DNA from 2 places in the Salinimonas sediminis genome. Region 2 is predicted to be linked to the other one. Evidence: predicted binding sites of a transcription regulator. Region 2 holds the regulator's gene; the other holds the start of a gene.
The links. The regulator sigma-54, encoded in region 2, starts transcription at its own class of promoters, with help from an activator protein. The targets are predictions, from matches to a motif close to GTTGGCACGNNNNTNGNNT.
Positions count from the first base shown of each region.

Region 1 (3,715 bases), 1.9 Mb from region 2:
GTATCCAACTGGGCGTCTTTCCATGCAAAGCTGGTATTATTTTCTTTGTTTAGTTCCGCAATAAACGAGGTTGCCAGCAAAGGAATATCTTCCTTACGCTCACGCAGTGGTGGGATAGTGATAGGAAATACCGCCAGTCGGAAATAAATATCTTCACGCAGCACCTTGCTCTCGGCAATTTCTTCCATCTGCCGGTTGGTAGCCGACACGACCCGACAATTTACGGGTATTGTTTTGGTGCCACCAACGCGTATAACAACCTTATTTTCCAGTACGCGAAGCAGGTTAGGCTGCATATCGATAGGCATTTCGGTTATCTCGTCTAAAAACAAGGTACCGTTTTCTGCTTGCTCGAATACGCCGGCTTTACGTCCCACTGCACCGGTAAAAGCGCCTTTCTCATGCCCAAATAACTCACTGCCAATCAGCTCTTTGGAGAATGCACCGCAGTTAGTGGCAATATAGGGGCCTTCGACATCAGAAGCTGCATGGATAGCTTCAGCCACCACTTCTTTACCTACACCACTTTCGCCTAACAGCATTACGTTTGCGCTGGTACGGCTAACCCGTTCAATAAGCTTATATAGCTCTTTCATTGACGGCGATTCGCCGATCAAATGGCCAAAATACTTCTTAATAGTGGCGGTGCCGGTTTCACTTTTCTTTTCTTTTTTACCGCTCAATACCGCTTCAATTTCTTCGCGCTGTATTGGCTTTACGAGGTAATCAATGTTTGGGCCGCATAACCCTTTAATAATACCGCGTACAGAAGGATGACCGGTAATCAGCGTCACCCGGGGGCGTTTTGGAAGCGCATCAAGTTCTTCAAATAGGTGTACGCCACTGCCGTCGGGAAGCATGAAATCCAGCAGAATGTGATCAAAGCTTTCTTTGGTTAGCCAGTCGCGGGCTTCATCAAGGTTGGCTGCGGTTAACACCTCGTGGCCCAGAAACTCAATGATAGTACAGGCGACATCAGTGAATTCCGGATCGTCGTCAACAAGTAAAACAGTTAACACGGATTGTTCCCTATAATTTTGGTTATATTGCCAATAAACGGTTTACTGACAAAAGGACATTTCGGATCATAATTTGTAATTTGCAGTCTACTGCTAACGTGCTGAAATAGGAATAAATTTTATCCTCTATTAAGATAACTGGCACGTTATTCGCTAAAAGTACTGTATCAGCCTTAACGTTTTGTCTCAATGCGGACAACAGGAAACCCAGGATGTTAGATTTGGCGGCAGTGCGCTCTATGAGCCTGCACGAATTGCTAGGACGTATGCAAAGTACCGGTGAGGAAGATAAAATCACCTTTGGGGAACTGCTTGCGATGATGGAAAAGCGCGGATTTGGTCCGATGCTAGCCGTGCCTGCGTTTATCTGTTCTACCCCAATAGGCGCTATCCCCGGTATTCCTACCGTAACGGGTATCACTATTTTTCTCATTTCATTGCAAGTTTTACTGGCAAAATCTCACCCTTGGCTACCTTCGGCTATCAAAGGGATAGGCATTGAGCGCGATTCTTTAAACAGTGGAATTGATAGAATCAAGCCTGCGGTAACCCGGGTTGACCGGCTTTTAATGCCGCGCTGGTTTTTTATGCGGCGCATTGTTTTTCGCAGTTTAATCGCAATAAGCTGTGCGTTGTGCGGGCTTATGATGGTGCCGTTAGAGTTAGTGCCCTTTTTGGGACTGATTCCAGCTGTTGCGGTATTTATTATGGCGATCGGTATGGCCACCGATGATGGCGCAGTCGCGTTGTTGGGTTTATCGTTAGCCGGATTGGGTTTCTTTATGGGCGCTCAGCAGCTCGTGTCGCTGTTAAGTTAGCTGATATATCTTGTTGGGTTGCCAGTAATGCATCGATATTTTCCGCGGGTGCTGGCTTGCCAAAGAAAAAGCCCTGGCCAATATCACAGTTAAGCTTTTTCAGCAGGGCAGCCTGGTCTTGTTGTTCTATACCTTCAGCCACCACTTCGATTCCCAAACTGTGACATAACGCAATCATCGCCGTCACAATCTTCTCATCTTTAGCATTGTGCACTACGTCTGTAATAAACGCGCGATCCAGTTTGATCGTGTGTACATCTAATTCGCGCAGATAGGCAAATGAACTCATGCCGGTGCCAAAATCATCTATCGACGTTTTAATACCTAATAAATTAAATGCACTGATCATCCGTTTACTTACGGCAATATCAACCATAGTAGCACTTTCGGTTAGCTCAAATTCAAGCCGGGCGGGATCAATACCACTGCTAAACAAGGCTTTTTCAACAAACGGAATAAAAGCGGTATCCATGAGATTATACGCCGACAGGTTTACCGCCACAGAAAGAGGCGTACCTTCACTGTCCCATTTTTTGATCTGTTTAACCGCGCTGTCGATGGTATAGCGGGTAAAGGCGTGAACGATACCGCTTTGCTCCACCAGATTAATAAAATAGCCTGGCGACAACAAACCTTCATCAGGATGGTTCCAGCGAACAATAGCTTCAGCGCCAGCCAGGCTGCCATCACTGAGCCATACTTTGGGCTGATAATACAGTTCGAATTGGTTTTGCTGAAGCGCGGTACGCAACTGGCTGCGAAGCGTAACCTCTACGGTATTATTATGAGCCAGCCGATCATTATATACCTGTATACCCAGGCGCATGCGTTTGGCCCGTAGCATGGCATTTTCGGCATTTTGCACCAGGGTTTCGGCTTCATCGCCGTGCTCGGGCGCACATGCTACCCCAATGCTACAACCTATCTCGAATTCACTTTTACCGATAATCAAAGGCTCACGGCATTCGTACAGCAAGTTGAAGGCTCGGCTCATCACCTCGTCGGCAGGCAGGTTGGGGATCCAGATAACAAATTCGTCACTACGATACCGGTAAAGCCGGGTATGCGGGCGCATCAACTGCCGTAAGCGCAGGGCAAAAGCCTTTAAGATTCGATCGCCCATATCATGGCCAAGTGCATCATTAATGTCTCTGAACCGGTCGAGGTCTAAAAACATCAATGCCCCTTCCTTATTATTAAGTTCCAGGCCAGACAGCAGCGCGTTGCGATTGTATAGTTTTGTAAGATTGTCGATGAGCGCCAGTTTTTCCAGGCTTTTATTCGCATTTTCAAACCGTCGTGCAATAAACGCCGACATAATTAATGCTGACCAGATAGATAACCAGAATGTGAGAAAGGCGGCAACCGATAAACGACTGATAACGTGTTGGGAAATACTGGCCATATTTTCAGATTGCCAGATTACCGTTAATGGCTTTTGATTCTCTGGCAATACATCGCTATGCACATAATACTGACCATCGCCTGAACTAAAGAACCCGGTTTGTTTTAAAGGTTGCAAAAAGGTTTGGGGAGCGAGACGGGGATCGCGATAAAGCTCTTTCTGATCAAATTCAATAATCAGAATATCTTCTGCCAGAATGGACAAATCACGGGGTACTAATGATACCGGGCCCGAAAGGTCGGCTTCGGCAATAATCGGTGAGAGCAGAGTTTTCACATCTGCATATTGTTCTTCAAAAGACTGACGCTCAAGATCTTTTTCCATTTCAAGCAGCAGGTTATAACCCACATAGCAAAAAATGGTGATAACCAGTAGCGACAACATAATCGAGCCAAGCAGCAGCCTTTTACGTAAATTACTGTCACTTTTTATCAGCTCAAGGTTATCTGCCATGGGTAACCCAACGCGTCACC
Region 1 is NZ_CP031769.1:2,616,999-2,620,713, reverse strand. It holds gene D0Y50_RS11705 (sigma-54-dependent transcriptional regulator) at 1-1,019, opposite strand, end outside; gene D0Y50_RS11700 (exopolysaccharide biosynthesis protein) at 1,232-1,837, shown strand; gene D0Y50_RS11695 (putative bifunctional diguanylate cyclase/phosphodiesterase) at 1,800-3,695, opposite strand.
Region 1: the regulator sigma-54 is predicted to act here: its motif matches at 1,157-1,175, upstream of D0Y50_RS11700 (exopolysaccharide biosynthesis protein).

Region 2 (3,715 bases):
TAATTGAATTAGAATCGCAGGTCAGGGTACGTAGCTTTACCGAAGATGCGTTTGTAAAAACCATCGAAACTGACTTTATTAAAATTAATCTGGACGACAAAACACTCTTTTCAGATCAGCCAGTGGTTATCCGCGGAGCAACGTTTGTCGTAAACAGTAATGGCATAAAAGGCGACCTTAGCTCGCAAGAGTATGAGTTGATTGATCATGTACAAACCACTTTTTCCCCTGGCCTCTAGCCTGTTAGCCCTGTTATGTTTTGTTGCTCCGGTAACAGCTGGCAGTGGTGATTTTCAAAAACCGATTACGGTAGACGCTCGCACCCAGTCGATGGATGGTAAAAATAAAGTTACCCGGTTCAAGGATAATGTGACGATAACGCAAGGCACGTTGACGATAGAAGCCGATGAAGTTGAGGTGAGCGCTAAAGATGGCGAAGGGCGCGAAGTCATGATTGCCAGGGGTAACCCAGCGAAGTATTCACAAACCATGGATGATGGCAGTAAAGTTACCGCCCAGGCCAGCGAATTGCGTTATGAAGTGAACAAGCGCACTATCTCTATGCGGGGCGATGCCAGAATTAGCCAGAATAGTAGTATGGTACGTGGTGACAGTATTACTTACGACATGGTAAAAGAACAGTTACTGGCAACCAGTAGTGATAATAATGACGATAGCCGGGTCACCACTGTTTTTCGGCCTCAGTCTATTAAAAAATTGAATGACAACAAGGACGACGCAACGGCCAAGGATAGTGCTGATGAGCAAAAGAACGGCGAAGGTGACAACTAAGTATGGCAACATTGTCTGCCGCAAATCTTGCGAAATCGTATAAGTCCAGACAGGTAGTACGTGATGTCAGCCTGTCAGTCTCTACTGGCCAGATTGTGGGTTTATTAGGGCCCAATGGGGCTGGTAAAACCACTACCTTTTACATGATAGTGGGGTTAGTTGCGCTGGATAAGGGTAAAATCTTAATTGATGATAACGAGCTTACCCACCAGCCAATGCACGAACGGGCGCGCCAGGGAATCGGCTATCTGCCGCAGGAAGCATCGATATTTCGTAAATTAACAGTACACGAAAATATCATGGCTATTTTGCAGACCCGCAGCGGGCTTTCCGCTACCAAAAGAGAAGAAGAAGCTGACGCGCTACTTGATGAATTCAATATCAATCATATACGTAATAGTACCGGTATGAGTTTGTCAGGCGGAGAACGCCGCCGGGTAGAGATTGCCCGGGCATTAGCGGCTAATCCGCAGTTTATTTTGTTGGATGAGCCATTTGCCGGTGTTGACCCAATATCGGTAAATGATATAAAGAAAATCATCCAGCATCTGCGCGACAGAGGCATAGGGATCCTCATTACAGACCATAACGTACGGGAAACCCTGGATGTATGTGAAGAAGCCTACATCGTAAGTCACGGAGAGCTCATCGCCCAAGGTAGTGCGGAGCAAGTATTAAGCAACCAGAAAGTACGTGATGTATACCTAGGTGAGCAATTCAAGCTATAGTAAGGTATGAGTGACATTGTCATACCTGTGGTTCACCGCTTAAGTACACGCGTACCCGAGTTTAAAATAAGACGTAGATGAAACCATCTTTACAACTAAAATTTAGTCAACAGTTAACCATGACCCCGCAGTTGCAGCAGGCTATTAAGCTATTGCAGCTGTCGACTCTTGATCTTCAGCAGGAAATTCAGGAAGCCCTGGATTCAAACCCCTTGTTAGAGGTAGATGAAAGCAGTGATAACGATATTACCGAAAAAAATAATATCGATAATGACAACGACAATGTAGAAGCCACTGCCAGCACCAGCGACAACATGGACTCGGGCGAAGCGATGGAGAAAAATGATTTACCCGACGAGTTGCCTATCGACAGTACCTGGGATGAGTATTATTCAGCGTCCTCAGCCCCTGCCCCCGGCCCGGGCAGTGACGAAGATCAAATTTTTCAGGGCGAAACCACCGAGAATATTCAGGACCATCTGCTCTGGCAAATGCGTTTAACGCACTTTTCGGATACCGACCGCGCCATCGCGATGGCGATTATTGACTCGATCGACGAGTCAGGCTATTTAACCGTATCGGTAGAAGATATTCTGCAAAGTGTGAATAGCGAAGACGCCGAAGAAGTTATCGAAGAAGATGAAGTTGAATGTGTGTTGAAACGTATTCAATTATTCGACCCACTTGGTTCGGGATCGCGCAGCCCGCAAGAGTGTTTGCTGGTTCAGCTACGCCAGTTCGCTATCGACACGCCTTGGCTGGAAGAAGCCAAAATGCTGTTACAGGATTATTCAGACTTATTGGGCAGCAAAGATTATCGTACCTTAATGCGCAAAACGAAGCTGAAAGAAGATGAACTGCGTGAAGCAATGCGGTTGTTGCAGACGCTAAACCCTCGTCCAGGTAGTGCATTAATTACAAAAGAACCCGAATACGTGATTCCGGACGTATCAGTTACTAAGCGCAATGGACGATGGGCAGTTGAGCTCAACCCTGACAGTTTGCCAAAGCTTAGCGTAAACCAGCAATATGCTGCGATGAGCCGCCGCGCCAGAAACAGTAGCGACTCACAATTTATTCGCTCGCACATGCAAGAAGCAAAATGGTTTATTAAAAGCCTTGAGTCACGAAATGATACGCTGCTTAAGGTAGCCAACTGCATAGTGCAGCAACAAATGGGCTTTTTTGAACATGGCCCGGAAATGATGAAACCAATGGTTTTAAACGATGTCGCAGAAATGGTAGATATGCATGAGTCGACAATTTCCCGGGTAACTACCCAGAAATATATGCATACACCGCGCGGTATTTTTGAATTGAAATATTTCTTTTCAAGCCACGTGGCGACAGAATCTGGTGGTGAGTGCTCCTCTACCGCCATACGTGCACTAATTAAGAAGCTGGTGGCTGCCGAGAAACCTAGCAAACCACTTAGCGATAGCAAAATTGCTCAGTTGTTGGCCGAGCAAGGTATAAAAGTTGCCCGGCGAACAATAGCAAAATATCGGGAATCGTTATCGATCCCACCGTCGAACCAACGCAAAAGCCTGATTTAGTAGGGCTTGCTCACAATAAGGAAGACGAACTATGCAAATCAATCTTACTGGTCATCATATTGAGATCACTGACTCTTTGCGTACTTATGTCGATACAAAATTCAGCAAATTAGAGCGTCATTTTGACCATATTTCTAATGTTCATGTCATTTTAAATGTCGAGAAACTGGCACAGAAAGCTGAAGCTACGGTTCACCTTAGTGGGGCGGAGGTTTTTGCTTCGGCAGAGAATACTGATATGTATGCGGCCATTGATAGCATGGTAGATAAACTGGACAGGCAAGTTATCAAGCACAAGGAAAAGCTGAAAAAGCATTAGTCAGTTAATATGGATATACAAGCCATTGTAAGCCTGGACCGCACTAAATGTGCGGTTCAGTGCAATAGTAAAAAGCGAATTCTCGAGATCATCAGTAATATCGCCGCCCAAAATAACCCGGAAGTGGAAGAGACGACAGTATTGAATGCGCTGATGGCTAGAGAACGTATGGGCAGTACTGGAATTGGTAATGGTATTGCGTTGCCCCATGGGCGTTTGCCCGGGCTGGACCGCGTAATTGCCATCGTGGTGACCAGTGATCCGGCTATCGATTTTGATGCAATTGATCGCAAGCCTGTGGATATTTTCTTTACCCTGTT
Region 2 is NZ_CP031769.1:715,963-719,677, reverse strand. It holds gene lptC (LPS export ABC transporter periplasmic protein LptC) at 1-239, shown strand, start outside; gene lptA (lipopolysaccharide transport periplasmic protein LptA) at 208-792, shown strand; gene lptB (LPS export ABC transporter ATP-binding protein) at 795-1,520, shown strand; gene D0Y50_RS03235 (RNA polymerase factor sigma-54) at 1,598-3,076, shown strand; gene hpf (ribosome hibernation promoting factor) at 3,108-3,395, shown strand; gene ptsN (PTS IIA-like nitrogen regulatory protein PtsN) at 3,405-3,715, shown strand, end outside.